One region of the Shewanella sp. 125m-7 genome, then DNA from elsewhere that is predicted to be linked to it. Evidence: predicted binding sites of a transcription regulator. Region 1 holds the regulator's gene; each other region holds the start of a gene.

Region 1 (10,660 bases):
ACAAACAGCACCATAAGGAACACGGTACCTAGGGTGACGTGCATACCATGAAAGCCTGTTAGTAAGAAAAAGGTATTGCCATAAATGCCCGAATTCAATGTCAGTCCCATCTCTTGGTAGGCATGGACATACTCTTCAACTTGCAGGAATAAGAACGCTACCCCAAGTAGAATGGTTATTGCTAACCAGACGGTTAAAGCTGTGCGTTTATTTTTTTCTAACCCTACGTGAGCAAAGTGCAAAGTGATAGATGAAGTGAGAAGTATGAGCGTGTTGTAGAGCGGCAGACCTGTCCAGTCCATGGCTTGCGTCAACGAGCCATCTGGCGTTGTCAGCAAAGGCCAAGCAGCTTCAAACATAGGCCATAACACTTCATGGGTCATGGCATTATTTGATGCGCCACCAAGCCAAGGTATTGCAATGATTCGGGCGTAAAACAAGGCACCAAAAAAAGCGGCAAAGAACATGACTTCTGAGAAGATAAACCAGCTCATTCCTTGTCTAAACGAACGATCCATCTGTTTAGAATAAAGCCCTGCCATCGACTCGGCGATAACGGTTCTAAACCAGCCAAAAATCATAAAAATAGTCACAGCGATGCCTGCAAGCAGAATGTAGCCGCCACTGCCGCCTTCGCTATTTAGCTCTGAGACATAGCTTCCTGCGCCGAAGGCGATAAGGAATAAACCCACTGCGCCAATAATGGGCCAAGCACTTTGCTCTGGTACATAGTAGTTCTCGTGTTTATGTTCGGTGGTCATCTCGCTACTCCTTGCTTTGCAATGCTGATGTAAACGGCATTGCCTTTGTTGCTGGAGGTGTTTCTGTGGGTATATTGGGTAATCATCTTGCAGCTCCTTGCTCAACAAAATCGTCGACATAGCCTTTGTCGGTGATGTTGTAGAGGGTATAAGAGAGGGTCAAGGTTGAAATTGAATCCGGTAATTGCGGATCCACAAAAAAGATGAGTGGTAGATCGGCAGCAGCATTCGCTTGCAATACTTGCTGATTAAAACAGAAACATTCCGTCTTATTAAAATAGGCAGCTCCTTGCCCAGGAGACACAGACGGAATAGCCTGACCGACAATGTGGTTAGCAGATAAATTAGTTGCCACAAAATGGGTCCGAATAAGCTCACCGGGGTGAACTTGCATGGTATTGACCTGCGGTTTGAACGTCCAGGGCATATCGCTTTGCACTTGAGACACAAACTCCACAGTCACGGTTCTGTTTTTATCTACCGTGACGGGCTGATAAACGCTGGCAGTATTCTGGGGTTTACCATTAATACCTAATGCGTCGCACAGCACGTCATACAAAGGAACAAGCGCAAATCCAAAGCCAAACATGCCCACAGCGCCAATAATTAGCACGGCGATCAGTTGGCGATTGGATTTACGCTTAAACTCTGACATCTTTATTTCACCTCTGGTGGGGTGGTGAACGAGTGATAAGGCGCAGGACTTGGGATTGTCCACTCTAATCCTTCGGCGCCTTCCCATGGTTTAGCTGGGGCCTTTTCACCGCCGCGTATGCACTTAATCACGACCGCTAAAAAGATAAATTGTGACAGACCAAAGGCAAAACCGCCTATCGACACTATCTGGTTCACATCAGCAAACTGGATTGCGTAATCAGGGATACGCCTAGGCATACCTGCAAGCCCTAGAAAGTGCATTGGGAAAAACAGCACGTTGACTGAAATGACCGAACACCAGAAGTGCCAGCGTCCTAGCGTTTCGCTGTACATATGCCCCGTCCACTTTGGTAGCCAATAATAGGCCGCCGCCATGATGGAAAAGATTGCTCCTGTCACCAATACATAATGGAAATGTGCCACCACAAAATAGGTGTCGTGGTATTGGAAGTCGGCAGGGGTTATCGCTAACATCAGGCCAGAGAACCCGCCTATGGTGAACAAGATAATAAAGGCGACCGCAAAAAGCATGGGGGTTTCAAAAGTGATAGAACCTCGCCACATGGTCGCCACCCAGTTGAAGACCTTTACTCCTGTCGGCACCGCAATCAGCATGGTGCAATACATAAAGAATAGCTCAGCAAACACCGGCATTCCGGTGGTAAACATGTGATGTGCCCACACTAAAAACGATAAGACAGCGATACTTGCTGTGGCGTAAACCATAGATGAGTAACCAAATAAGCGTTTGCGGCTAAAGGCTGGCACAATCGCCGAGATAATCCCGAAAGACGGTAAAATCATGATGTACACTTCAGGATGACCAAAGAACCAGAAAATATGCTGGAACATCACTGGATCGCCACCGCCGGCCGCATCGAAAAAGCTGGTACCGAAGTATTTATCCGTCAGTACCATTGTCACCGTGCCTGCGAGTACTGGCATCACAGCAATCAATAAGAATGCAGTGATCAACCACGTCCACACAAATAAAGGTAACTTCATCCAGGTCATACCGGGGGCGCGCATATTCACAATGGTAACGACAACGTTAATCGCACCCATGATTGAGCTAATACCCATAATATGCACCGCAAACACAAATAGTGCGGTGCTGTCGGGGCTATAGGTAGTTGATAGCGGGGCGTAGAATGTCCAACCGAAGTTAGGGCCGCCACCTTCCATAAATAATGAGCTTAATAAAATCGAAAATGCGAAAGGTAGGATCCAAAAGCTCCAGTTATTCATGCGGGGTAGTGCCATATCTGGCGCGCCGATCATCATGGGGATTAGCCAGTTTGCCAAGCCTGTAAAGGCTGGCATCACAGCACCAAATACCATGATTAAACCGTGGACTGTGGTCATTTGGTTAAAAAAGTTTGGCTCTACGAGCTGTAAACCAGGTTGAAACAGCTCTGCCCGGATCACCATCGCCATCGCACCACCGGTTAGGAACATAATAAAACTGAACCAGAGGTAGAGCGTGCCGATATCTTTGTGGTTAGTGGTTAAAATCCAGCGCATGATGCCTTTCGGCGCCCCATGATGTTGGTCATCATGGTGATCGTCGTGAGCGGCTGGTGAATCTTGTATAATTGTGCTCATGTTAATCCCTTACTTTGCGTGACCATCAACATCAGAAGCCTGAACTGCATCACCAGAGTCATTACCCCATGCATTACGTTCATACGTCACCACTGCAGCAATCTGTTGTGGTGTAAGCACTGCACTAAATGACTGCATAGCCGTGCCCTGTTTGCCATTGATAACAATATCAAGGTGGGCAGCTACAGGGCCTGTGATAATTGGGCTGCCCACTAATGATGGGAACGCGGGAGGTAGGCCAGTACCAGCTGCTTGGTGGCATGCAGCGCAGTTAGCCATATAGACTTTTTCTCCCATCGTGAAGAGTTCGTTCATGGCTAAATCACCTAATGGTGCTGTTGTTAGCTCTTGCGTGACTTGGCTTTCAGCTAAGGATTCTGAGGCCATATCTTGGTTAACTTCTGCTTGTGTAGCAGCTGAGGTAGCAGGCATAGCGCTTGGGGGGGCAGGGGTTGTATCTACTGATGTTGCTGGTGTGGTCGTGTCAGAGCTTATATCGGCAGCTTGAACCGAATCACCAGAGTTATTGCCCCAAGCATTACGCTCATAGGTCACAACAGCGGCAATTTCAGTTGCGGTTAACTGTTTAGAAAACGCCTGCATGGCGGTGCCAGACTTACCATTTAAGACGATATCAATATGATATTGAGCCGGACCTTTGATAATTGGGCTACCAATAAGAGAGGGAAACACGCCGGGTAAGCCAGCACCATTAGGCTGGTGGCAAGCGGCGCAACGAGCCAAGTACACTTGCTCGCCTTGAGTCATTAACTCTTCCATTGTCAGTGTCTGTGACAGCGCAGCCTTAGCGGCGGCTTGTGCATTACTCGCCTCTTGTTGCTGTGCAATCAGCCAAGCATCGAAGTCTTCTTCAGAAAGCGCTTGCACCACAATCGGCATAAAACCATGGTCTTTACCGCAAAGCTCTGCACACTGACCTCGATAAGTACCAGGCTTGTCGATTCGAGTCCAAGCTTCGTTAATGAAACCGGGGTTAGCGTCCTTTTTAACGGCAAAAGCGGGTACCCACCAAGAATGGATAACATCTTCAGAGGTCATTAAAAAGCGCACTTTTCGATTAATTGGTAGCACTAAAGGCTTATCAACCTCTAGGAGGTAGTTTTTCCCTTTTGCTTCAGTACCATCTATTTGTGCTCGTGGAGTGGATAGTAAGCTGAAAAACTCAATATCCTGATCGAAATAGCTGTAATGCCATTTCCATTGTGAGCCGGTAATTTTGATGGTGAGATCGGCATTACTCGGATCTTCCATAGCAATCAAGGTTTTGGTTGCAGGAATGGCCATGAGAATAAGAATGATAAAAGGTACGACAGTCCACAATATCTCGACTTTAGTACTTTCATGAAAGTTGGCGGCGATAGCGCCTTTAGATTTACGATGGTGGATCATGGCATAAATCATCACGCCAAAAACCACAATGCCAATAGCACAGCAGATGTAAAGAATAATCATGTGGAGGTTATAAACCCGCCCACTGATCTCCGTTACACCCTCTGTCATGTTAAGTGGCATTTCTGATGCAAAAAGTACGGGCGAAAATAGCAACGCCAGCACACAATACAACAATTGCTTCACTAGACTTCTCCTCTGTCAACAAGACAAAGAAGAGTCACACAGTAAGTCTCTGCTCTATGTAAACTCTTCAGTTCCCAAAAAAGCAACGATGACTTCAAAGTGCGCGAGTGGTTTGTCAATCGAGCCGCATTATCTCTATTGCGACCATGACTATTGTATTTTCAGTATTAGCTACTGGGTTGTGTCACCACGTTGGCACTTACGGCTGAAATATATCAGGCCGATTTCAGCCTCTGTTGTTGTTCAGGATCTACAGTCCATAAAACAGAGACCGACGACTAAATCGCTCGGATATAACTAAATATCGTTGTTATCACTTGTTACACTACTTGGTGTTTAAATATTGATCAAGATCACTTTTTGATTCATTTGCATATTATGGAAATAAATTGCAGGTAATAAAAAAGCCCTCGAATGAGAGCTTTAGCCGAACTGAGTTTCTTTACTAGAAAGAAGATATTAGAAAGAAGGGCTTGATACTTTAGTGGATGGCGCCAAAAAGAGAGGCTTGAGCAAAAGCGCTGCCCTGAGTGTTTATCCTGCTATCCAGTGAATGGCAGTTTGCATTTTTAATGCGACTTCCAATGCCATTTTCGCTGCTACTTTCAATCGTACTTTCAATTAAAATACCAGCAGCGCGTGCGCTTTTAGCAACGAGCTGTAGACGGCGACTATCACGAGCATCTAAAGCGTTAGTCCAAGTAATAACCGCACTCGATGTACCACTAGTTAATGCTTTCTCCATTGCCCAGAGGGTTTCAACTTCATCTTTAGCATGAACTAACAATATTCTATCCATTCTAACGCCCGCAGCGGCCAGCATCTGCTTATAACCTATGTTCGGCGGGCTGATGAGTACAATCCAACGGCCTTGCTGGCTCAGTTGCGAGAGCTGTGCACTAATTTGTGTTAGCTCATCACGTCCTTGAGTTTGGGTCACCATAGTCGTGATATGGTTAGTTGCGTTACTGGTCATATTTGTCGACGGCATATCTTGCCAAAGACCTGGATGACGCGGGCTGGTACCTATTAGTTTGTTCATTGCCAGTCTCCATTACGGATCACACCAACGGCTAAGCCTTCAATACTTAAGCTTTGGTTCGCAAGATCAACTTCAATCGGTGAGTATTCTTCGTTCTCTGCATGTAAGAAAACTTTATTGCCTTTCTTCTCGAAACGTTTCACTGTGACATCGTCTTCGACACGAGCGACGACAATCTGGCCGTTGCGAGCTTGCTGTATTTTATGTACAGCTAGTAGATCACCCTCAAGTATGCCAATGTTCTTCATACTGTCACCACGGACTCTAAGTAAAAAGTCAGCAGAAGGGCGGAACATCGCAGGATCGACTTTATAGTGTTGCTCAACATGCTCTTGGGCAAGAATGGGTTCACCCGCAGCAACTTGGCCGATAAGCGGTAAACCTAAATCAGCTTCTTCAGTGCTTTCTTGGGTTAACTTAATACCGCGAGACGTACCCGGCATAATTTCAATACAGCCTTTTTTAGCTAAGGCTTTTAAATGTTCTTCGGCAGCATTGGCTGATTTAAAACCTAAACGTCTCGCGATCTCGGCACGGGTAGGTGGCATGCCAGTATCTGCAATATTACGTTTAATTAGCTCTAAAATTTCAGCTTGGCGCGGTGTAAGTGGTCTCATTGTTAACCCTGTCTTTCTATACAGTACCTGTGAGTATATACAGTATTTTATTGAGCGCAAGTAATAACCAGTTATATTGTTTTGTGTGGGATCCAGTTTCAAATGAAATAAATCCAGCGATGTGAAACTCGTTATTGAATAGTGGCTGAAGTTAACTATTATTTTGTCCTACATCTGCGCTTATAAATTTAGATAAGACCTTTGAATGGAAATTCGATGGAAGTAGGGATTTTGAGTGAATATGTAAATTAGGCTTAGCTCAATTACGCCCCATTTCGTGCCTGCATTAATTGAACTTTCGTGCAAACTGACCCCTGCTTGACTTTGTTTTGCTCATGCCGGAAATGTGTTTAAGGAGGTGGCGGCTTACCAGTCTATGAACTAGCTACTGCATCTGCGCATATACCCCATTGAATCAAGGGGTAAATGCTAGACAATTACCATGGATATGAGAATATAAAATCAGTGATACCTTCTTCATCTGGAACATTTCATAGTATGACCATCCATCATGTACCGATAGAGCGCCGATTCGCAAAACCCTCTGAAAAACACCTTGTCGAACCCGACTTTTTGTCGTTATGGGGCGAAAATACATCTGGCAGTCTGAGCTGGGATGATTTTAAGGACAACCGTTGTGTCGTTGTGCTCGCTGATGGTAAATGTGGCAAAACTCATGAGTTTAAAAGACGAAATGAAATACTCCGGGCTAACGGGAATGTATCGTTTTTCATTCCGCTTGAGCAGCTCCAAGACAGTGAAGTTCTAGATATATTGTCAGATGAAGAAGAACATACATGGGAAGATTGGCTTGCAGCCCCCGATCAGACGGCAGTGTTCTTTTTGGATGCTGTAGATGAGCTTAAGCTTCGCCAAGGAACGCTTCGTAAGGCTTTGAGGAAAGTTAAAGATACTCTCGGCGAAGCTCTATCGAGGGCAAGATTTTTTATATCTTGTCGTCCAAGTGATTGGAATGAGGAGTTGGACGTTAAAGCCCTATCAACAATACTGCCGCCGGGAAAAATAGACCAGACACAGTTACAACCTATAGACGGAGAGCAAGTTTTCTTACAGGTTATTTCTCGTAAGGAATGGGCTAGTAATAAAACTGAGCGGGAGATTGATGATCATGACTCCCCTGACAAGATCAGTGTGGTAAGCCTTCTACCTTTTACTCAAAGCGAAGCTTTGGAATTTGCGAAACTATACTCTCCAAGTGCCTCAGAACAGTTTAATCACCAATTATCAGAAAAATAACCAAGACACCCAAAATTGTTGGATAGCGATTCCTCTACGATTCCTCTACTAGGCTTTAGTTAAGGTTGAACAGAGGAGTGTGTTATGCCAACGCCAAGAAAAGCGTTAGTCAGCTTGGAAGATACCCCTTATTATCATTGCATAAGTCGCTGTGTTAGAAAGGCATTCCTGTGTGGGGTTGATATTCACACGGGACAATCCTATGAGCATAGGCGTGACTGGGTCGAAAGTCGGCTGTTGCAGCTAGCTGAAGTGTTCGCAATCGATATCTGTGCTTTTGCGGTGATGAGTAATCATCTGCACCTTGTATTGCGGGTTGATGCTGAGTTGGCTAAGAGCTGGTCAGATATCGAGGTTGTAACGCAATGGCAAAAACTGTTCAAAGGCGACAGCCTGAATCACGATTTTATTAAAGCTGAACCTCTTGAATCTTATCAACAAACAATCATCAATAAGCGGATAAAAGAGTACCGACTTCGACTCATGGATATCTCCTGGTTTATGCGGGCGCTTAATGAACCCATAGCCAGAAAGGCCAATGCTGAAGATAAGTGCAAGGGTCGATTTTGGGAAGGGCGCTTTAAGTCGCAAGCGTTACTTGATGACGCGGCGGTGCTGGCTTGTATGGCCTATGTCGACCTCAATCCTATCCGAGCCAATATAGCGATATCTCCAGACACCTCAGACTTCACCAGTATCCAGCTGCGCATCAAAGCGGCAGTTAACGGCGAACAACCTAAATCGCTACTCCCTTTTGTAGGCGATGAGCATCAAGATATGCCTAAAGGACTGATGTTTAATGCAAAAGATTATCTACAACTCGTTGATGATACAGGTCGAATCCAACGCCATGATAAACGAGGTGCTATCAGCCCATCCTCACAGCAGTTGCTGCACCGCTTAAACATACCTGCCGAGAACTGGCTTAAAATGACCGCCGAGTTCACGAAAATATTCAAAGGCGCAGTGGGCAATACACAAGAATTATCGACGTATTGTGAACATCTAGAGCGTAAACGACGACAAGGTGCAGCCAATTGTCACCGATGGCTAGATTGTAGTTAGTTTACGTTAAACCTACTCAACCCTTTTTACGCTACCAGACTGATGTTTGGGCATTTTTGCTGCGTGATTTTCATTTTAATTGCTGATATTTTGCTCGCAAGTCATGTTCAGCTTGTGATTGTCGAGCTTAGGCAAGGTATGAGTCAAAAGCTTTGGCCATTTGAGTTGTGATTGAGGACGATAAGTACTGTAAATAATAATGGCTGTCTCAGTTATTTTAGTGGTGAATAGCTTTTGTCCAAACTTTAAAATTCTTAGCTACATTTAGATTTACTCTATGCCCCGTGCTTACCTCTAAATGAGGCCTGTCACTCGTTGAAATTGAGAGTTTCATTTTGGCTGGATTTCTGCGGATAATTTCACCTTATCCCGGATCGTTCGATTATGCCTATCTGGATTTCAGCTCTTAACTTATTGATTTCATATTCGGGGGAGTTTCACTTGAAACTGGATCCCACATTTGAAATGTGGCAACTGATCTTAATACCCTTATAACTGCATTCTGTACTCAGTATCTACATTTAGGCTTATGTAAGATCGATAAAACTTTTGATTTTATAAACTAGGCTATTATTAACTAAAATCGTTTTACTAGAGTGGCATCATGAGCCGATTATCTAGCAAGAACACTAGGTTAAATCACCGTAAGTTGGTTTCATTAGGGCTGGCTATTGGTGTGATGTTATCGGCTGCTCTGACAGTCTCTTCCCTAGCCGGAGCTCTTGTCTCTGAACCGGTTAATCCTGCCGAAAATGCCTCGCTGCCAACGGATAAAGATTCTGCTAAAGAAATGATTCAAAAAGCGATGGATAACTGGCGTGGGTTAACCTCTTCGAGTCTGTTAACTATGGTGATCCATCGTCCAGACTGGCAGCGCTCGATGACGGTACAGGGCTGGACTCAGGGGGATAAAAAATCATTGGTTCGGGTCACTGAGCCAAAGGTCGATGCGGGCAACGCCTTTCTTATTGATGATAAACAGATGTGGAGTTATTCGCCTAAAATCAATCGGGTGATAAAAGTACCATCGTCGATGATGAATCAAAGCTGGATGGGCAGTGACTTCTCCAATAAAGATGTCAGTCGTACCACGGAGTTACTCGATGATTATTCACATCGTTTGATTCATACCCAAGAGCTTGATGGGCATAGGGTGTACACCATCGAGTCAATCCCCCACGAGTCAGCGCCTGTGGTATGGGGCAAGCAGGTCACCGTGCTTAGGGATGACTGGGTGATGTTGCGTCAGGAGTTTTGGGATCAAGATAATAAGCTGGTTAAGTCGATGGAATGCGGTGACATAGAGGCTGTCGGTAATAGAAGTGTTGCGATGCGTTGTCGCATGTCTCAGGTTGAAAAAGCACTAGAGTGGACCGAGATCCGTAATCAAAATGTCCGTTTTGATATGACGCTGCCGGGCTATATGTTCACCCTGTCTAATCTTAGAAACCCCCGCTGATGCGCGGCCAAATTCTTTTGGCATGGCGAAGCCTATGGCAGCATAAGCGTCGTACATGGCTAACCGTTGGCGCGATGATTTTCTGTAATACCCTATTGGTATTTATGATCACCATGCAAGCGGGTACTTATCCGATGATGATTGAAAATACCTTGCGGATTTTTTCCAGCCAACTGCAGATAAATCAACAGGGCTACCTAGATGAGCCTGAATTACGCAAACGAATTACCGATAGTCGTAGTTTAGTCGCAATGATAGAGCGGCAGTTTCCAGAGCTCGATGTCCTTCCCCGCAGTAGTGGTTTTCTATTAGCCGCGAGTGAACACCGTAGTGTCGGAATGCTCGTTAACGGCGTTGTTCCTGATAAGGAACGCCGCGCGTCGATCATTGCGCAGCAGATCATTATGGGGCACTACCTAGACGCTGGCGATAACAATCAAGTCGTGCTTGGGGATCGTCTGGCTAAAAATCTACAGGTCAAAGTTGGTGACGAACTCACTGTGATGGGCTCAACGATGGAGGGAGGGTTCGCCGCTGGCGTGCTGTTGGTTACTGGGATTTTTAACACTGGGATTAATGACGTCGACCGTACAACCTCGCA
Region 2 (10,660 bases), on a different contig from region 1:
TCACCCAAGTACCATCTTCAAATAAAATTTCGCCGCCTAGACGAGCAACACCACCCGCTACACCAGATGTGTGACCAAATTTCTCTTTTGGATATTTCTTCTTGCCGCCTTTAACTTTAACTTTTTTCTTTCTACCATCTTCAGGTCTGATATAGCCATTTTTGTAGATACGCCCCATCGGGTGCGTCGCTTCTTGGACAATCGCAACATTACCATCTGCGTTTACTATATAGTTATAGACGCCAACTTCAGGATCGATCACTGCTGGTTGGTCTATAGTCGCAACCTGTAAGTACGGGTTAAGCATAATGTCGTCGGCTTGATCAACTTCATAATATTTAATATAAGAAGGTAGCGTTAATGTACCGTATAGTTTATCTAACTCACTGTCGCCTTGGGCTGTTTGCCCCGCAAATTTGTAGCCATTATTTTTAGAACCAGGCCAGAAATGTAACTTTGGGTTACCATTTTTTTGCAGCGCGATTTTATCTTGATCACTAATTTGGCCCTCTTCGTAAGCTAAGATTGAGTCACCGATAAGTTGAATCGCTGTGTTTTTATCTTTAAATCCACGCGCTTCAAGCTTAAAGTTACCTTTCTCATCGCGGCCTTTATAAGAAGTAAACCAAGTTTTGATAATAGTGGTAATGCCTGGAAACTTATCATCTAGACATGCAACATCACTACATACAGAAAGTGGACTACCATCTTGAACCATCAGAATTTTATAATCATTTTCGCCACCGTCCACTAGATCTAAGACGGCAATTGGGCGTGCTTTAATTACTGAGCCAATTGGCACTGCTGGACCCAAGACTAAAACATCCATTGGGTCACCGTCACCACCTTGATCTTTTGGTAAAATAGTTCTCGGGATCATACCGTAGTTGCCAGGGTATCCAAGATATTTTACATAACGCGGTTTACCGTTTTTCTGCTCCAGCTCTAACATGCCAGTTTTCTTATTTACTTCATATTTTGCAGTTTGGCCAGCAGGGATCTCGACGACGACATTGACGGTGCCATCGATGTTATGAGCACTATATCCAGAGAGAAAATTTTTCTCTCCTTGGAGTACTGAAACATGGGGAGCGACGCTAGCCATTGCTGTTGTTGTTAAACAAACAGCCGCTGCAACTAATGTGTAAGACAGTATTCTCTTCATTATCTTTATCCTAAGTTATTTAAAAAAAAGGTGTTTTATTGTAGAGTTTTGTTTACATACTTCTGGTGCAATTATGATGGGTCGTCATTAAATGCCACTGTCCCATCCGGATTCTTAGCTGGCTCTTTGTAGGACCTTAAATCTACATCTTTAAGCTGTGTAAACTTTTCAAGCTTCAATCCGCCTTTGCGCAAGTAGGTCGTTTTTGAGCCGCGCCAAACTGAATTTTTTGGTAAACCAATTTCGCTATCCATCTGCGCGTACATTTTTTGCATGAATTTTTCAGCTGTAATATGAGTTTCAGCCATGTCGTAGTAATCCCCAGTCGGGTAGCCAAATGAGAAATCATAGACAAATGCGTGCTCTCCCCCCTCAATGGGTAGCCATGCTTCCATGGAGATCCCCGCAGGAAAAGGCAAACCAGGAAGGATCATGAACCCAGGCTTCATCCTGACACTGTATGCACCAACACCTTCAAGGGGAATGCTTGGGTCAAGACCTAGGGTTTCTAGTTGTGGAACATATTGAGCAAAGTCAGCTAGCGTTTTTGGTAAATTGGTAAGTTCAACTTCTACTTTTACTGATTTTTCTAAGTAGGTATCGAGTAAGTGATTAGCAGCAGGACCTACATTCTCTTCAACAGATGCATCCTCTTCATCTTCCATAGCGGTAAATACGAGTTCAGGCTTTTCTCTATCGATAAACTTAACTGTTAACGCAGACGAAGAGGGCTTTCCTTCTAAATATTTTGTCGTGATTCTGACAACATATCCAAGCTTGGTTAGATCCCCTTTTGGCGTGTCGTAATACACTTTGGTTGAAAAAGTCAGTCCATCGGCATCAAAGGTTTTCTCTTCAAGCTGAATGTTTTCCTTTTTTGCAAATGCTTTAACTTTATTCCAAATCGTTTGTAAGCCTTCTTGAGGGGTCAGCCCCGCCTTAGCAGGGTCGATGAGAAACTTCATCTCTCTCGCTTCAACGATCTCTAATGCTTCAGGGTGCTTTTTTATCTGGACCTCATGAGGTAAAGCTGTTGCAGCTTGTACTGTGCTTGCTGTAAATAGTGAAAGAATCAGTGTTAAAGCCAGTGTTGTTTTCATAAATTTGAACCTCAAAAATAGTTAATCCAGCAGTAGCGGTTACATATTTGGTGCCATTGACCTTTATTACTAATAAATTTGCTCAAATAACCAATCAAAAACGTTGCTTAACCGTTATTTAAAACAAGTTATTTGTAACTAACTTAGTGCTAATCTAGCCTCCTCAAAAACAATAGTATTGATCTGCGTCAATCATATGTTCGGGTTTTGCAGTGGGCATGTAGCAACTTTGATATAGATCTAGTTTTAAGCATATCTGACAACTACTTGATCACGGAAAGGGGGAGGCAGATTTTTTTAGCTAGCATTTCGAGTAATGGACGTTTTGTATGAGAGCCATGATTACATTTTATTTACTTTTTATAGCGACAGATTGTTGCTGATTGCGCGTGGTTGGCATATCAATTTTTCAGGTTCTTTTTAAAATCATTTCAAGTAAAAACGAATGCTTTTACCTAGCAAATAAAGGGGTTTAAATAAATGAATTATGGGATCAATTACTTTCACCACAATGCGTTACGTGCTTTTAAATATAGTTTTATCAATTAAAAACAACAACTGAAAAAGAGTGATGCAAGAGGCTCAATAAGGGGAGACTTGCCTCTAACTACTTACCTAAAGTAGATTCATCTTACATAGAGCAAAGCTAAACTTAACAAACCAACAAGCAAAATCAGATAATGAAACATAAACAATTACACCTAACCCCATTAATGGTTGATTGCATTTTTAGGTTGCAACTTTTTAAAAGCTTACATCGGTATACTTAAAATCCTCTCGCCTCTTAGCCAGCAAGCAACATGGGGATTCATAATTATTTCATTTTCTAGGATCAACAAAATAATCGGGGATATTTAACAGGCCCTGCTCTCAAAACCATATTCAAGTCGTTGTACACTAAATTAAGCATAAAACAGTTTTCAATCACTAATATTTAGGCTATTTGACTTAGACAGCCCCGAGTCTTATGAAAAATTTCACCTAAGCTTTTTGCATAGGAGATATGTTATGGGTGGATAACGATATACCCAGAATTTAAAGAAGAAGCCGTTAAACAACTATTATGCGTGGCTGTTTTAAACTGCAGGCTGCTCACAGAAAATTGTCATCCTTATTGCGCAAAATCACACAAAGTCACTATACTGTATAAATATACAGTTAACTATCTTTTAGCATGAACATAATTCCAATTTCAGCCAGTGCGGGCATAACAGGTTTTGAATCCCCTGCCACTGATTACAAGCAACTGCCGCTAAGTCTTGATGAATTGCTGATTGAGCATCCGAGCTCAACATTTATTGGCCATGCCAGTGGTGATTCTATGGAGGGGGTCGGCATATTCGATGGCGACATTTTAATAGTCGATAGGCATGTTGATGTGCGAAATCAAGATGTTATCGTGGCGAACTTCAACGGTTCTTTCGTATGCAAGATTATCGATAAGGTGAACCGATTACTGCTATCTGCTAATGAATCTCACATGAGCACGCCTATCCTCGAGCACGACACTTTTAGTGTTGAGGGCGTGGTGATCCGCTCCATTCGCTGCCATCGTAAAAGCCCAATACTAGAGAACGACTAACCATGTACGCACTTGTGGATGCTAACTCATTTTATTGCAGCGCAGAGCAGGTGTTTAGGCCGGACTGGCGTAACCGCCCTATCGTTGTGCTAAGTAATAACGATGGGATGATTGTTGCGGCTAACAGATTGGCCAAAGAGGCTGGGGTCAATAAGTTCGGCCCTTACTTTGAAGCGCAAAAACTGTGTGAGCAAAAAGGTGTTATCGCGCTATCTTCAAATTATGAGCTTTATGGCTCATTATCTGCTGCCATGATGGAGGTGATTGGCCGTTTTGCACCTGAGCAGCATATCTACAGTATCGATGAGTCGTTTTTATCGTTTAAGCACTGTTACCCCGCTATCCCTTGTTTAACTGAGCATGCGATGAAGATAAGGCGCGCCGTTTGGAAAGAAACACGGCTTCCTGTCTGTGTGGGGATTGGCTCGACGCTCACTCTGGCTAAGGTCGCCAATCACGCAGCTAAGAAAATACCCGGCTATAAAGGTGTTTGCGCCATTACCTGTGATGAACAGCGCATTGCCATTTTAAAAACCATGAAGACCGACGATGTATGGGGGGTTGGCAGACGTATATCTAACAGACTTGCGATGATGAATATTCACAGTGCTTTTGCCTTGTCACAGATGAAAGCCGGTATCGCAAGCAAGCAATTTAGTATCGAGCTTGAGCGTACCGTCCGTGAGTTGAACGGCGAAGTGTGCAAAACATGGGATGAAGCACGAGCTGACAAGCAACAGATCTTTTCTACCCGCAGTGTTGGTAACCGAATAACCGACATAACATCATTGTGTCAGGCGTTAAGCAAGCATGCATCAACCGCCGCGGCCAAAGCCAGGGCTCAAGGCTCACTCTGTCAAAGCATGTTAATTTTCGCTTCTAATTCCCCTTTTGATGAGCAGCCTAGCGGTTTTAAGTTTGTGCATCATTTTGCTTATCCAACGAATGACACGTGTGAATTGATAGAAGCTGCAACACGCGCGGCTATCGTCAGATTCAACTCCTCTATTCGTTATTACAAAATCGGCGTAGGACTAATTAATCTGTGTAGTGAGGCCAACCTGCAGCAGGACTTGTTCGAAAGCAGCAGAAACCCTAATAGAATGCAGGTATTAGATAGCATTAATGCTAAATATGGCACTGACGCACTGTTTCTGGCCGCTCAAGGCATATCACAGAAATGGGGCATGCGCAGAGAGATGCTTACCCCCCAATATACCACCCGCTGGAAAGACATCCCTATCATTAAATGTTGATGGGGACTTTCTAAATTTTTTTAACGACTTACATTGTTACTGAAACAAACTAGGACTAGTATTTGTTGAGACGAATGAACGCCTTGAAGCGTTATGAGTCTTCACCCCCTTCTCGACGACTGTCGAATAACCGGACTGGTTAACATTATGAGCGAAAATTCAACACAAGCACCATCCCATCTAGTACGTAATCTTATTCTTGCAGCCGTAGTGCTCGCAGTACTTATTACTCTGAGTTATTTTTATATTCAACATCAAAAAAACTATCCGAGCACTGATGATTCCTATGTACATGCCAATATTATCTACATCGCTCCCCAAGTCAGTGGCAAAGTCGTCAGTGTTAATGCATCGGATTATCAAAAGATTAGTCAAGGTGACTTACTGGTGCAGATAGACCCTGCCCCTTTTCAAGCCAAACTAGATGAAGCTCGCGCAGCCTATGAGATGGCGCTGCAAAATAATGCCGCCACCGATGACGCCATACTGGCTGCGAGTGCCAATGTTAAAAGTGCAGTGGCTCAATTATCTGATGCTCAGGTAACCTATAAACGTATTAAAGATTTAGTCGATAAAGAGTTGTTGCCTGCTCAGCAACTTGACGACTCGCGTGCCAAGCTTTCGGCAGCTGAACAGAGTGTCATCGCCGCGCGGGCAACCATGGCTCAACTTATCAAATCTCAAGGTGCACACGGTAATGCTGCGCCAGAAGTGAAAAAAGCGGCTGCAGCACTGAGTCAGGCAAGTTTATCGCTTTCATACACCAACATTTTCGCGCCTAAAGATGGCCATTTAGGCAAGTTAAGTGCCCACGCCGGTAGCGTTGTATCCCCCGGACAAGCGCTTGTGCCTTTGGTTGTTGATAACACGTATTGGGTTCAAGCTAATTTTAAAGAAACCCAACTTGAACGACTGAGCGCAGGCCAGAGTGCAACAATAACCCTAGACCTTTACCCTAAGGTGGATTATCACGGCACCATTGAAGCCATTTCCCCCGCCAGTGGCGCTTCCTTTACGCTGTTGCCACCTGAAAATGCCACGGGAAACTGGGTTAAAGTCCCACAACGTTTCCCTGTGTTAATTCGCCTCTCTAACGAAAGTGAGCATCCTGACTTTCCACTACGTGTGGGTGCAAGTGCTAACGTAACCATTGATACGGTTAATAGCCAACCAAAGCATCAAGAGCAGTAACATGAGCGATAATTCAGAGACAATGCCGAACACTGATGACAATCAGGTATTGAGTGAAAGAAGCCGCAAACTCGTCACGTTAGCGGTAATGCTATCAGCCATCATGGTATTGCTTGATATGACCATCGCCAATGTTGCCTTACCACATATGATGGGGGCATTGGGGGTCACGTCTGATCAAATCACCTGGGTACTGACTTCTTATTCTATGGCTGAAGCGATATTTATTCCGCTAGCCAGTTTCCTCGCGCTTAAATTTGGTGTGCGTAATCTACTGTTGGTTTCAGTGAGTGGATTTATGATCAGCTCTGCACTTTGTGGACAAGCTGATAGCATTGCTGAAATGGTCACCTTTAGGGTGATGCAAGGAGCATTTGGGGCTTCAGTTATCCCACTGTCTCAGTCAATAATGGTGCAGATCTATCCCGCAAGCCAACGTGGTAAAGCCATGGCACTGTTTAGTGTCGGGATATTACTAGGGCCTATTTTAGGGCCGACACTGGGTGGGATCATCACCGAGAATATGAATTGGCGCTGGATTTTTTATGTGAACCTCCCCGTTGGTGCAATCTGCCTTACGCTGATTTACTTATTTGTTAAGCTCGGTGGCAAAGGTAAACCTAAAATTGATTGGCCAATCGTCATCGCGATGACCATTGGTATTGGTTTGTTGCAGATGGTGCTCGACCGAGGTAATCAAGAATCCTGGTTTGAATCTAATACCATCTTGTTTGCCACCATTATTAGCGTGATTGCGATTATTTTCTTTGTCGCGCGCTCTTTTATTACTAAGAGTGATATCGCGCCAGTGTGGTTATTACGCGATCGTAACCTTGCTATGTCGTGCCTTGTCATGGCGGGTTTCTCAATGGGGATGTTTGGCATTACTCAGCTGCAACCTATGATGCTAGAACAGCTATTGAATTATCCGGTTGAAACAACAGGTTTTGCAATGGCACCAAGGGGCCTAGCCTCTGCAATTGTTTTGCTAGGAATGGCACGCTATATGGACAAAATCGATGCAAGGCTGCTTATTACTGTTGGCCTATCTCTTAATGCCCTTGGCACCTATTTGATGACTCAGTATTCGCTTGAAATCGACATCTACTGGATTTTACTGCCGAGTATTATACAAGGCGCGGGTATGGGATTGGTTTTTGCACCGTTAAGTCAGCTGGCCTATGCAACCCTATCACCGAAAGACACGATTAGTGGTGCAGTGGTGTTTAATTTGTGCCGAACAATTGGTGGCTCTTTCGGCATCTCTATTGTGAATACCTATTTCTCGCGGATCCAGCAACAAGAGTGGAACCAGCTAGGTGGCGCCCTTTCACCAGCTAATCCGGTTTTACAGAACGCGGCGCAGATGCAAGGTACCACGATCACTGATCCGTCATTTATAGCCCAGCTGCAAAATATACTACAGCAGCAATCAACATTAACGGCGTTCGTATATACGTTCGGTTTTTTACTGGTCTCCTACTTATGTTTAATTCCATTGTTGGCGTTATTTAAACCTAAACCCAAAATTGAATCAGCTCCATAACTCAATTCACCTTCTCTACCTATCTAGCGGGTTAACATAATAAGCTAAGCGTTCAGTCTGAGGACGCTTAGCTTTTATCATTTAGTCTAATATCTCTTGCTTCGTTAACACTAGAGGGATGATTAATTTACGCTCGATAAATGAATTTATATCGGCCTAATGTTTACGTTTAAGCTATTGATACAAACTTCAACATAAGTTAATGCCGCCACTCAAAGCGGCCAGCCATTAACATTTTGCATTGTTATCCGCCTCATTTTACATCGCGCTACAACTAAGCATTAGCTTTATGTCTACGGCTTGATTACCTTTGTTTTTATTTATTAGATTCGCTTCTATATTTGCTTGACTCTGCGTCAATAATCACTAAACTACGCGCCGTTTGCCTGATGTGCAACTGCTGTAGCCCAGTATTGGCGTAGCTTTTTCATTTTAGGTAAGCCGTGTATTTTCTTTATTTAATCCAAGGACAATAAATGGCAAGCGATAATAATTATAGTTTAATCCCGGTACCTAATTCGGCGCGTAAAGGCGTTTTATCCCTAACAATGGTAATGTTGGGACTGACCTTTTTTTCAGCAAGTATGTGGACAGGAGGAACGCTCGGCACTGGCCTCTCCTTTAATGATTTTGTTCTCGCAGTTCTCATTGGTAATTTAATTCTCGGTATTTACACTTCGTTTCTTGGATATATTGGTTCTCAAACAGGCCTTTCAACCCACCTCCTCGCTCGTTACTCTTTCGGTTTAAAAGGTTCTTGGTTACCCTCGCTACTTCTTGGCGGCACTCAAGTTGGTTGGTTCGGTGTTGGCGTTGCTATGTTTGCCATCCCCGTTCAAAAAGCCACAGGCATCGACACCAATCTGCTTATTATCATCTCGGGTCTATTAATGACCATCACAGTTTACTTCGGCATTGGCGCCATTATGATTTTGTCAGCCATTGCGGTTCCAGCTATTGCACTATTCGGTGGCTTCTCAGTTATTCAAGCGGTCGATACCATGGGCGGTATGCAAGGCCTTATGGCAATTGAGCCTGAGAGCCCTATCGATTTTAATACCGCTTTGGTTTTGGTTGTTGGCTCGTTCATTTCAGCCGGTACATTGACTGCAGACTTTGTGCGTTTTGGTAAGAATCCAAAAACCGCGGTGTTTGTCACCATGTTTGCTTTCTTTGTGGGTAACTCGTTAATGTTTATCTTTGGCGCAGCTGGCGCGGCCGCCACTGGCCAAGCGGATATTTCAGAGGTGATGATTGCACAGGGCTTGTTGATCCCAGCAATTATCATCTTAGGCTTAAATATTTGGACCACCAACGATAACGCGCTATATGCTTCAGGCCTTGGTTTTGCAAACATTACTGGCTTACCAAGCAAGTACTTGTCGATTTTTAACGGCATAATCGGCACCTTATGTGCACTATGGTTATATAATAACTTCGTCGGTTGGCTAACCTTCTTGTCTGCGGCAATCCCGCCAATTGGTGGCATTATTATTGCCGATTACTTAAGACACCGTGAAAAGTATAAAGACTTTACCAACACCAAATTTGCTACGGTTAATTGGGCCGCGATTACCGGTGTCACCCTTGGTGTGCTAGCGGGTCATTTATTACCTGGCATAGTACCGATTAATGCAGTACTTGCAGGCGCCCTCAGTTACTTATTGCTTGATGAAGTGCAAAACCGTATTAAGCAAAACAAATTAGTTAAATCAGATTGTAAAAATGCTACCAATGCATAAGGAAAACACCATGTCATCAGCAAGTATGTTGATCAAAAATGTGACTCTAAAAGGTCAAGAAGGCCTTCAACAATTGTTGATTGAAGACGGTAAGTTCAAAGCAATTGCTGCTATGACGCAAAGCATCGAACTTCCAAGTGCCGATTCTTTACAAGTGATTGATGGCGAAGGCGGCATGGCGGTGCCCCCTTTTTGTGAGCCACACGTTCACTTAGACACCACCCAAACTGCTGGTGAGCCAAGCTGGAATATTTCAGGCACCTTGTTCGAAGGTATCGAGCGTTGGTCTGAGCGTAAATCTATGCTGTCTATCGAAGATGTTAAGTCTCGCGCTAAGCAAACGCTAAAGTGGCAGATTGCTAACGGTATTCAACATGTGCGAACTCACGTTGATGTGTCAGATCCAACCTTGATTGCACTTAAAGCCATGCTTGAAGTGAAAGAAGAGATGAAAGACTGGGTCGATATCCAGATTGTGGCTTTCCCGCAAGAAGGTATTTTGTCATACCCTAACGGTAAAGAGCTGCTAGAAGAAGCCGTTAAACTTGGCGCGGATGTGATTGGCGCAATCCCCCACTTTGAATTTACCCGTGAATACGGCGTTGAGTCACTACACTATGTGTTTGAGCTAGCACGTAAGTATGACCGTCTTATCGATGTGCACTGTGATGAGATTGATGACGAGCAGTCGCGCTTTGTAGAAACCGTAGCAGCCCTTGCCCATAAATATCAAATGGGCGAGCGCGTAACGGCAAGTCACACCACGGCAATGCACTCTTACAATGGTGCATACGCTTCGCGTCTGTTCCGTCTGCTTGGTATGTCTGGTATTAACTTCGTTGCCAACCCGCTAGTGAATATCCATCTGCAAGGCCGTTTCGATGATTATCCTAAGCGCCGTGGTATTACCCGTGTGAAAGAGATGCTCGCCGCTGACATTAACGTTTGTTTTGGTCACGATGATATTTTCGATCCTTGGTATCCGCTCGGTACCGCTAACATGTTGCAGGTGCTGCACATGGGTCTACATGTTTGCCAAATCATGGGTTACGATCAAATCAACAACTCGCTGGAGCTT
Region 3 (10,660 bases), on a different contig from region 1:
GATGCAGCAGAGATCTGCAAGATAGTCGGCGGGTAGTTCGTCTAGCAAACCTTCATCAGATAATAGCTCGAGCAATAAGACTTCATAGTAGTTTCTTATTTCTAATTGCATATAACACTCCTTGTATTAAACAGATTTGAATCACGATAACCCTGACATTACCACATTGTATTAGCAGCAATAAATAACTGGCTGTGCTTAAGGTTCAACTGTTCCGATTCGTTACTGTAGCCGTCAGCGATGACACAAGCAATGGGGGGGATGATTTTGCTTATTGAATGACGAGTTTGTCTCGCGCATAGATCCCGTCGATGCTGATATTTTAATAGTTGCGATTATCATCGCAATGAATATCCATACTAGCATCGTAGATAATGAGCTCGGGTTTATGTAATCGGATTAAATACGCTAACGTTTGGCTGACTGTTTTTAAGTTTGTTTATCTTGGGTACAGCAACAGAGTTCTACGTCATCGTCAGATGTTTGTTTACGAGCTGGATAATTCGCTTGGCAGTGAATTGAACAGGCGATTACCTGGCTTGATGACTGAGCAATAGCTTGATTAGCAGGTACGCGTATAAAGCGCCGTACAGGGTGATAGGAAATCGATGTTGTGAAGGTAACGCCAGCTTAGAGTCGCTGGCGTGATAGACCAATGGGATCATACTCAATGTCGGTGTCTGATCCCACTTGTCGTTAAAGCTGCTTAATAGCCCAGCTCATGAACTCTTTACGGGTTGCTTCATCAGCGTGTAACCACCAGTATTGTAGCATTTGCTCGGCCTTAGCCGCATCTTCTGCAGAAGTCGCAGCGACTGCTGGCAACGTAGCGGCAGCGGCAGGAGATGGCTTGCTAACCGGTGCGCTAGGCGTTGATGCAGCAGCAACTGCAGCTCCTGTAGCTACCGCTGCTTCAGCATCGACATCGGTAGGGTTATTACCACTAAATAGACGCGAAACAAAAGACTCTTCAGTAATGTTTGTTTGAGTCACTTTATAGCTAACATTGCCGTTGCCTTCACGAGTAATAACGACTTGCGGAGATTTAGCGAAGCTTTTAGGGTTTTTAACAAACTCACCATCAGCAGGTTTTAATTGATAGCTATAATCACCATCGACATCAATCGTGACAATAAAGGCATTTGATTTGATGTTAGTTTCACTATCGCTAAAGTCATCTTCAACTAAGTCGTTATAGCGAATAGCGATTTTGTGAGAACCTTTATCAAGTTCAATCTCTGATTTATGATTAAAAAGGCTCGTTTTGATCTCTTGTCCATCAACTGCGATGTATTCAAAAGCCATTGGGATGTTGAAGTCAGCGGCAAAAACGGCTGAAGAACCACATAGAGCGAGAAGTGCGGTAATGGTTAAACCTGGTTTCATTTTTGTTCCTTAACGGTTTTGGCTCTTAAAAGGTCGCTCGAATAATTGGATGCGATCCTCAATATAGCTAGTAGCTTGTCGACATTTGCCTAGACGGCTATGCAGCGAAAGGATCTCATTCTGCAGTTTGATTTTGTCAGCACTATGACAGTTTTCAAGTGAAGATTGCAAATTTTCAATTTTTTGTTCAATAATTTTAGCCCAGTTCAAATGTTTATTAAGTTCTTCATAGAGTTGATGGCTATTTTGCATCACGTTTGAAGCGATCCAGCTAAAACCACTGTCATTATGAGACTTAACACCTCGCTTAATGGCATAGGCTCTGCGGCTACGTTTTTGTTGCTCGATAGACTTTACATTGATACCGGTTGTCATTAGCGCACGTCTAAGTGCACTAAATCTGTCTTGAATTTTCTCGCAACTAGAGACGACCGTATAGGGTGAGCGATTGGCTTTTAATAGCTGCTCAAGTTGGGCGATGTTTTTAGCGAGTTGATCGATACAAGGCTGAAGCTGACCACCCACTTGAATAAATAACTCGTTATTAAAGCGTTCGATATCTTGCATCATTTTACGCTGCCCTGCAGGCAGACGAGAGTCGTGTTGTAACACTTCTTGTTCCAGCTGTTTGAGCTGTTGTTTCAGTTTTTTGACTAGTTCATCAGTTGTCATAGCCATGCACTCCACACTAATTGCGCTGCTATTAATAGTATAACTGTGATAAAGATTGGCCGTATAAAGGGCAGGCCAAATTTAATGGCTGAGTGCGCGCCGATATAAGAGCCTACCATCATACAAAGCCCCATCGATAACCCGATAACCAGATGAACTTTTCCTAACATGATAAAGATAATTAATGAGGTTAAGTTACTGGTAAAGGTCATGGCTCTGGCAAGGCCACAGCTATAAAGTAGCGGCAGCTTATGTATCCCGGTACTCGATACTGTCCAAAAAGCGCCAATCCCAGGGCCTGCAAATCCATCGTAAAAGCCTAACGGTAACCCCTGCAGCCATTGCTTGAGCTTACTTTTAGCTTTAGTCGGTATTTTATGATTATTATCGCCCATAGCATTGGGCTGAAATAGCGTATAAAGCGCGATAGCAATAATCATGATAGGTAGCCACTTTTCCAACCATTGATTATCAATAAGATAAACGATGAATGTACCAATGACAGCGCCAATAAAGGTGGCGATAAAAGTGTGATACCACAAAGAGGGCGAAAAAAGGCGTTGCTTATAATAGGTGTAAGCAGCCATTGAGGAGCCAAAACTGGCGGCTAGTTTATTGGTACCTAATGCCATGTGAGGCGAAACGCCCATGGTCAGCAATGCGGGGATTGATAGCAGGCCGCCGCCGCCGGAGACGGCATCAATAAATCCTGCAATAAAACCCACTAATGCGAGTATGGCCCAACTACTTGGGTCGAGAAGTAAATCCAATGGTGGTCCTATTCAATTACACGGCGAAAAGGTGGAAGGGCATCGAGTAGCGATTTTCCATAGCGTTTAGTCACTAAACGTCTGTCTAAAATTGAAATCCGACCATAATCCAGTTCCTTACGCAATAATCTACCACAGCTTTGCACCAGTTTGCGTGAAGCATCTGGAATAGTCAGCTGCATAAATGGATTGCCGCCTTTAATCTTGATGTATTCCGAATGCGCTTGCTCTACCGGAGAGGTTGGAACGGCAAAAGGCAACTTGGTAATAATTAAGTTCGTTAGGTAGTCCCCTGGTAAATCGAGACCTTCAGAAAAACTGCCAGTACCAAATATAATACTCGGCTTACCTTCATCACAACGTGCTTTATGTTGTTTCAAAATTTCTTGTCTTGGTAGCGTACCTTGAATAAGCAGCCCTGTCTTAATCTTACCTTCAACCAAGTCAGCGACTTTCTCCATTTGCCAATAGGAGGCAAACAAGACCAAGCTTGCGGTTTCATCCTCAACGAGTGCCACAATATGCTTAGCCAGCTCATCGGTATATTTATCATCCGTAGGTTCGCAGTTCATTTTGGGCAAAAATAGGGTCGCATTTTGTTCAAAATCAAATGGTGAGTCTAATGCAAGGTAGCGGCTGCCATCGTTGATAGATAGGCCGACTTGATGGGTAAAATGGTTAAAGTTGTTTAATGCCCGCAAGGTTGCACTACAAAGCACAACTCCGGCGGCTTTATTCCATAATAGGTTTTCCAGCATAAAGCCGACTTCGATGGGCGACACATTAAATAGATAGTCGGGTTGTTTACCTGTTAGCTGCTCAATCCAACGAGCCATAGGGGCGCCTTTGGGGCTATCTTCTTTAGCCATCATCTTCCATAGCTTTTGCAGATTCTCAAGCCGTTGCAACATAAAGCCGGTTTCAGACAGTAAGCCTTCAGACTGATGCTTGGGGATCTCGCCATCTTTAATCGCTTCATTGAGTAAAGACAGCATTTTATTAAATTGCTTTAGGGCTACATTCGATGCGGTCGCTAAGTTTTCGGCCTGAACAGATAATGCAGACGGTAATTTTCCATGCTCGAACCTAAAGCGGTTTTCTGGATTATCGAATTTTGCCGACTGAGCGTCGCAAAACTGTGCCACTTGATTCAGTAGCCCTGCAATATCACCGATATGATCGAGCATCGATTGCGCAGGTGCGATGATATAATTGCTCTTAATCTGATTTTGAAGCTTGCTGGTGGTTTTACTCAGCTTATCGAGCCAGTCGATTGAGCCACGTACCGTCGCCTGCGCACTACTAAAGTCTCTGGCAACAATCGGTAAATGGTGCGCTTCGTCGATGATGTAATACACATCTTCGGGATCCGGTAGAATCACGCCACCGCCAAGTTCTAAATCGGCAAATAGCAAACTATGGTTGGCAATGAGCACATCCCAAGTGTCGATATCTTCACGAGCTTTATGAAAAGGGCAATTCCTATGACTGGCAAGTTGGCGATGACAGCTATGCTTGTCGCAAGCTATTTGCAGCCATAGATGATCTGGCAGCGGTTTGGTTAATGTATCGCGCTCGCCATTCCAAGTGCCAGATTGATAATCCTTAAGCAAGGCTTCTAACATGTCGACTTGGCTTTGGTCGGGTTTGGTTTGCCACATTGCCATTTGGCTGCTGTTATCTGGGCCAACAAGCATCTCAAGCTTAGATAAACACACATAGCGTTGACGACCTTTGACTAAGCCAAAGGTAAAATCTAGCCCTGATTGCTGTAGAAAAAAAGGCAGGTCTTTATGCAGTAGTTGCTCTTGCAGTGCCACTGTCGCGGTTGCGATACAGACTTTTTTCTTACTCGCTAAGGCGAGCGGGATAGAACCGAGAATATACGCCAGCGATTTACCAATACCTGTGCCTGCTTCAACCACGATAATGCGGCGGTTTTTGTCATATTCACCCGCAAGCGTTTTTGATATTTCCGCAACAATATAATTTTGTTCCCGGCGAGGGCAAAAGTTAGGCAGCGAGCTTGAAATGCCTTTATATATCGTACGAATTTGAGTTTTAACGTCTGCGGATAACATGAATGCACTAAGCCAATAAATAGTGCTGTACATAATAACAGTGATTACTTAGCCTAAGAAGTGTTTAGTGATTAATAGTGCATTTAATTGAGTATAAAGTATGAATTCAGGGGTGAGCGAGCAGCAAGTGATTACCGGTCGGGTGCTGACTCGCCATGCGGTGCATCGGCAGGGTGGTCTTGTGTTGCAATATTTCGTTCAAACTGCAACTGGCCCGGTTACGGTTGAGGTAATCGAACAAGAGCATGTTTGTTTTGTGCATACGAGTGATGAGTCCCGCTTATTGCAAAGCAATGAACTCAGAGGCGTTCGCTGTAGCGCATTGGCACTTAAGAGTTTTGCAAACGTCCCCGTATCTGCACTTTATTGTGGCGATACACGCCAATTACGCTCAATGACGAGAGCGGCAAGAGATCTCGATATCGAGCTGTTTGAATCAGATGTTAAAGCTGAGCACCGATTTCTGATTGAACGCTTTATTGCATTAGATGCACAGTTTTATGGGCATTTTGTTGAACGTCAGCAAGTATCTGAGAGTGTTTACCAGCAGCCGCTATTTGTTGCTACCCGAGCTAGGAAGGCTGAGTCGACAATAAGTCTTAAAGCCATTTCTTTGGATTTTGAGTGTAGTTTTTCTGGTGAACTCTACTCCGTTGGGCTTTATGGGCAAACCAGCGATGATATTGTCTATCAGAAAGTGATTATGGTCGGTGAAAGCCAAACCACTGAGCAAGATTACATTGAGTGGGTTCAAGACGAGGTCGAGTTAATACATGGCTTAATCAAATGGTTTGCTGACTATGACCCCGACATTATTATTGGTTGGTCAGTGGTTACTTTTGATTTGGCGTTACTTTATCGTCGAGCAAAGTTGCATAACATCGCGCTTAATATCGGCCGTAATAAGCAACCGCTGAGTTGGAAAGTAGAAGATAAGTTTCGACCCGAAACCTTGTCGCTTCCTGGGCGCGTTGTATTAGATGGGATTGACTGGCTTAAGGCAGCGTTTTATCAATTTGACCGTTACTCACTGGAGTTCGTTGCGCAGCAGCTTTTAGATGAAGGTAAAGCGATTCATAATGTTGATAACCGTATGGATGAAATCAACGATCTATTTTTTAATGATAAACCCGCCTTGGCGCATTACAACCTTACCGATAGTCGCTTAGTTTGGGATATTTTTCAGAAGACCCAGTTATTTGATTTTGTTATTGAGCGTGCAAAGCTTACCGGGTTAGAGCTTGGCCGAGTTGGCGCCTCTGTGGCGGCATTTAACAATCTATATCTACCTCATCTGCATAGAGCTGGGTTTGTAGCACCGAGTAAGCCCGTTAGTGATGGTATTGAAAGCCCAGGTGGTTATGTGATGGATTCGGTACCGGGTCTATACCGCCATATTTTAGTGCTCGATTTTAAAAGCTTATATCCCTCAATTATTCGCACCTTCCTTATCGATCCTAAAGGCTTGATTGAGGGGCTTAACCTTGGCGCTAGTCAACAGCAAGGCAAAACGGTACCCGGTTTTCTAGGGGCGCAGTTTAGCCGCGATAAGCCTATTCTACCGATGTTGATCACCAAACTATCCGAACAACGAGAGCTAGCCAAACAGCACCAAAATGCGCCTTTGTCTCAAGCGATAAAAATTATCATGAATTCGTTATACGGTGTATTGGGATCACGTGGCTGTGTTTTTCACGATGCAAGGCTCGCCAGCTCTATCACCATGCGGGGACATGAAATCATGAAGCAAACTCGGCGGTGGATTGAAGCTGAAGGCTATGAGGTGATTTATGGTGATACGGATTCTACCTTTGTGTGGCTAGGTAATGACTTTGAAGCCACCAAGGTGCAACAAACAGGCAAAGCGCTAGCTGAAAAGGTGAATCAATTATGGAGTGATAAACTTCGCAGTGATTTTGCGATAGCGAGTTTTTTAGAATTAGAGTTTGAAACCCATTTTGAACAGTTTTTTATGCCCACACTAAGAGGTTCAATAGAGGGGTCCAAAAAACGCTATGTGGGCACTAAGCGCAATAGCCAAGATGACTCCGAATTAATCTTTAAGGGGATGGAGCAAGTCCGTAGCGATTGGTCGCCTTTGGCAAGACGAGTTCAATATGAACTTTACGAGAGGTTGTTTCAACAACAAGATGTTGAGTCTTATTTGAGAGACACTGCTGATAAGTTGAATCGTGGCGAACTCGATAATGAGCTTATTTTTACAAAACAGTTAAGACGTGATCTAGAGGAGTACACCGCTAAGTCAGCTCCCCATTTGAAAGCTGCACGCAAACTCTGTGATGCAACAGGTGATGCTCAATATGGTAAACGGGGAGCGAGAATTGAATATGTCATGACATTAAATGGTGCTGAACCTGTACAACATGCATCAACAATAATTGATTATAACTACTACCTTACTCGGCAATTAGAGCCTATTGCTGAACCCATTCTTACAATACTGAAAACTACTTTCAGTGAAATAACCTCAAATCAAATGTCGTTAATTTAAGTGTTACGTTATTAACGCCTCGCTAAGTAAATGTTAATGGGTGGTTCAATCTTTTTTGTGTTCTGTGTTTGCCAGTTAATTAAGTGCAAAAACTGGCAAATAGTGTGATGTTCGTCTTTGAGTGGCTGATAATCTTTTGTTAATCTCGCAGTTAATCAGGATAGAAAGAAAACAACGAAATGGATGACAATTTGAATGAAGCAGACTGAACAACATTAAGGTTAGGCAAATTACATGAAAAAGACTCTAGTAGCATCGGCTTTGGCAGCAGTTATATTCGTGCCAACAGCATCAGCAATTGAAGTGTATAAAGATGATAAAAATGCAGTAGAAATCGGTGGCTGGATTGATGCTCGAGTAATTAATACTCAAGGTTCTACAAAGGTAGAAAACGGCTCATCTCGTATTAATTTTGGCTTTACCCGTGATATGGGCGAAGGCTGGAAAACGTTTGCAAAAGTTGAGCTAGGTCTAAACCTAGTAGGTAATAGCTCAATTGAGAATTCAAGCAATGGATTTACATCTGAAAGCAATGATTTCATCAGCACTCGTTTAGGCTATGTAGGTCTTACTCATGACACTTATGGTTCATTGACTATCGGTAAGCAGTGGGGCGCTTGGTATGATGTGGTTAACAATACTAACCTAGTAAACACTTGGGACGGTAACACATCAGGTACTTACACACTAAACAAAGCTGATGGCGCGATCAACGGCACTGGCCGTGGTGACAAGACGGTTCAATATCGTAACGCGTTTGGTGATTTCAGTTTCGCAGTGCAAGCACAGTTGAAGCAAGATAGCTTTGACTTATATGAGGGCGACATCTTCCCTGGTTCTACTGGTGACCTTATTTCATCTAATGTTATTGGCACGGTAGAGTACGATTATACTTACGGCGCATCAGCGACATATAGCGCAACTGAAAACCTAATTCTAACAGCAGGTTTGAACGTTGGTGAGTTCGATGCCACTTATCAATCAGGTGAGTCTGTACAAGAAACTGATTTAATCTTTGGTGCTGGCGCAACTTGGGGTGAGTTTAACGCTAAAGGCTTCTACGGTGCGGTTAACGTTAACAAGCAAGAATACCACGACACTGACAACCTAAACCGTTACATCCCAGAAGCATGGGGTTTAGAGTCGCTAGCATCTTATCACTTTGACAACGGTTTACGTCCGCTAATCGGGTATAACATCTTAGACGCGAATGATGAGTACGGTGCAGCATATGATGGTGATGTGTTTAAGCGTCAGTCAATATTTGTAGGTCTACACTATGTTTGGGATAACAACACTATGTTGTATCTTGAAGCTCGTAAAGACTTAAGTGACTTCTCCAGCAAAAATAAAGCCCAAGAAACTGCAATGGGCCTTTCAGAAGATGACGCTATTTCTATCGGTATCAGATACTACATGTAACACTGTCTGATTTATTAAAAGCGCCTTATTAAAGGCGCTTTTTTTTGGCTTTAATATAAGCGGTTTATTCCATTTGGCTATAACGGTTCGGAAAAATATATTTGCAGCCCGAGAGTTTGAAGAGGTTGTAGTAGACTTTAGCTAGGCGACGCTCACCAATATTAATACTTTGTAATACTGAAATTCTACGTTTGGCTGAAAAGTGTGCAGTCAGCATATTTTTCAATTTTTTTTGAATTTTATATGAGTTGGCCCTCTGAGTGAATGCTATTCTTTTTGTTATCAGGATATTAGGTTGGCTGCGCTTTGCTTTTTAACGCGCAGTTTAGTGGAATTAATAGTTTACACTACATGTACTGCAAGCTGGTTATAGTCATGATCTGAGGTGAAATCTTAGCAATTCTATTTGCAAATATAACGAAATTTGAGAGCAATACGTTTGTCTTACCTTCACTTAAATCAATCAAAAAAAATCAGGTTGTAGAGCTTTAACTTTATTGTTTTTGAATTTCTCATTCTTACAAAATCTTTGACTTTCAGCTATTTGTGGTTACTCGCTTTGTCTGCCGCTAAAGCCGGCGCCCTATGTCGAAACGCTTTTTATACCTCCCTAAGAGATCAAGTTCAGTAGTTAATATTCATAAAAGTTAATTTAGAGGCTAAGTGTTTTATAGGCTAACTCTTTGTGTTTGTATCAGAAAAAGGCTTATACGTTTCAAATGTTGTAAATATGTTTCTCGTGTGTTTTTATTTGTGTGCAAATTCGCATCTATGTAACTTTTCGTTAATTGATGTGAATGGCTAAAAAAAATAAAAGAGAGTCCAGGGAGATTTACAATGTATAAGAATAACTTTCTATCTAACTCAGTGCGTTTAGCACTAGTTAGTGGTGCAATGACAGCAGCTTTTACCGCTCCAGCAGTATTAGCAGCAGCAGAAGATACGGTTGAGCGTATTGAAGTTACCGGTTCAAGAATCAAAAGAACTGATTTAGAAACAGCATCACCAATGACGACCATTACTGCAGAGCAAATGGCTGTGCAAGGTATTCAAGATGTTGGTCAGTTCCTGCAAAACAGTGCAGTCATGTCGGGTTCGCCAGCTATGACAACTACCAATAACGGTGGTAGTGGTGGCACATTCGTAGAGCTTCGTGGTTTAGGTTCTTCACGCACGCTTGTTTTAGTTAACGGTCGTCGCCCGGTGTCTTCTGACTTCCAATCAATTCCAAGCTCAATGATTGATCGTATTGAAGTATTGAAAGATGGTGCATCAGCTACATATGGTGCTGATGCTGTTGCGGGTGTAGTTAACATTATTACTCGACGCGATTTCGAAGGTATCGAAGCAACATTCCAAACAAGTAATTCATTTGATGTTGATGTTAATCAGCAAAACAGCTTTAGCTTGGTTGCGGGTAAAGCATTTGATGATGGACACTTTGTTGTTGGTGTTGACTATGTTAAACAAGATGCTGTTTACCAAGGTGACACAGATGTCGATTTCTTAAATAATCCATGGGTTATTTATGGTGAAGCAGAGGAAGAATCATTTTGGAAAAATGGTCTTATCGGTTCAGGCCCTGATGCTAATCCATATTTCCTCGGTAGTGGTTCAACACCGTGTGGTCAGTATTACCTAGCTTCAGGCCCTAACCAAACAAACGGTGTATGTGATGGTGGTATTGCTTCTCTAGGTGATATGCGTGACTTCACCGACGCTGACACTTATAACTACAACCCAGTGAACTACCTGCAAACACCATATGAAAAATTAAACTTTTTCGTAGAAGGGCACTTTGATTATAACGATCACGT

Evidence for each region. The regulator LexA, encoded in region 1, represses DNA repair genes until DNA is damaged. The targets are predictions, from matches to a motif close to TACTGTATNNNNATACAGTA.
Region 2: a site for LexA is predicted at 3,406-3,425, ahead of ACVBIL_RS05785 (LexA family protein). Genes of this name have one in related genera too.
Region 3: a site for LexA is predicted at 4,933-4,952, ahead of dinG (ATP-dependent DNA helicase DinG). Genes of this name have one in related genera too.

What each region holds. Positions count from the first base shown of each region.
Region 1 is NZ_JBRILQ010000017.1:2,147-12,806, forward strand. Features, by position in the region: gene ACVBIL_RS09865 (cytochrome c oxidase subunit 3) at 1-761, opposite strand, end outside; gene ACVBIL_RS09870 (cytochrome c oxidase assembly protein) at 844-1,416, opposite strand; gene ctaD (cytochrome c oxidase subunit I) at 1,419-3,023, opposite strand; gene coxB (cytochrome c oxidase subunit II) at 3,033-4,619, opposite strand; gene ACVBIL_RS09885 (cell division inhibitor SulA) at 5,101-5,661, opposite strand; gene lexA (transcriptional repressor LexA) at 5,658-6,278, opposite strand; gene ACVBIL_RS09895 (hypothetical protein) at 6,777-7,535, shown strand; gene ACVBIL_RS09900 (transposase) at 7,620-8,600, shown strand; gene ACVBIL_RS09905 (outer membrane lipoprotein-sorting protein) at 9,205-10,059, shown strand; gene ACVBIL_RS09910 (ABC transporter permease) at 10,059-10,660, shown strand, end outside.
Region 2 is NZ_JBRILQ010000008.1:58,582-69,241, forward strand. Features, by position in the region: gene ACVBIL_RS05775 (inorganic diphosphatase) at 1-1,165, opposite strand, end outside; gene ACVBIL_RS05780 (hypothetical protein) at 1,237-2,265, opposite strand; gene ACVBIL_RS05785 (LexA family protein) at 3,440-3,847, shown strand; gene ACVBIL_RS05790 (Y-family DNA polymerase) at 3,850-5,103, shown strand; gene ACVBIL_RS05795 (HlyD family secretion protein) at 5,251-6,294, shown strand; gene ACVBIL_RS05800 (DHA2 family efflux MFS transporter permease subunit) at 6,296-7,840, shown strand; gene codB (cytosine permease) at 8,317-9,582, shown strand; gene ACVBIL_RS05810 (cytosine deaminase) at 9,593-10,660, shown strand, end outside.
Region 3 is NZ_JBRILQ010000002.1:74,992-85,651, forward strand. Features, by position in the region: gene ACVBIL_RS01250 (late competence development ComFB family protein) at 1-111, opposite strand, end outside; gene ACVBIL_RS01255 (DUF2057 domain-containing protein) at 697-1,386, opposite strand; gene ACVBIL_RS01260 (primosomal replication protein) at 1,396-2,058, opposite strand; gene ACVBIL_RS01265 (sulfite exporter TauE/SafE family protein) at 2,055-2,828, opposite strand; gene dinG (ATP-dependent DNA helicase DinG) at 2,837-4,909, opposite strand; gene ACVBIL_RS01275 (DNA polymerase II) at 5,010-7,421, shown strand; gene ACVBIL_RS01280 (porin) at 7,656-8,843, shown strand; gene ACVBIL_RS01285 (TonB-dependent receptor plug domain-containing protein) at 9,681-10,660, shown strand, end outside.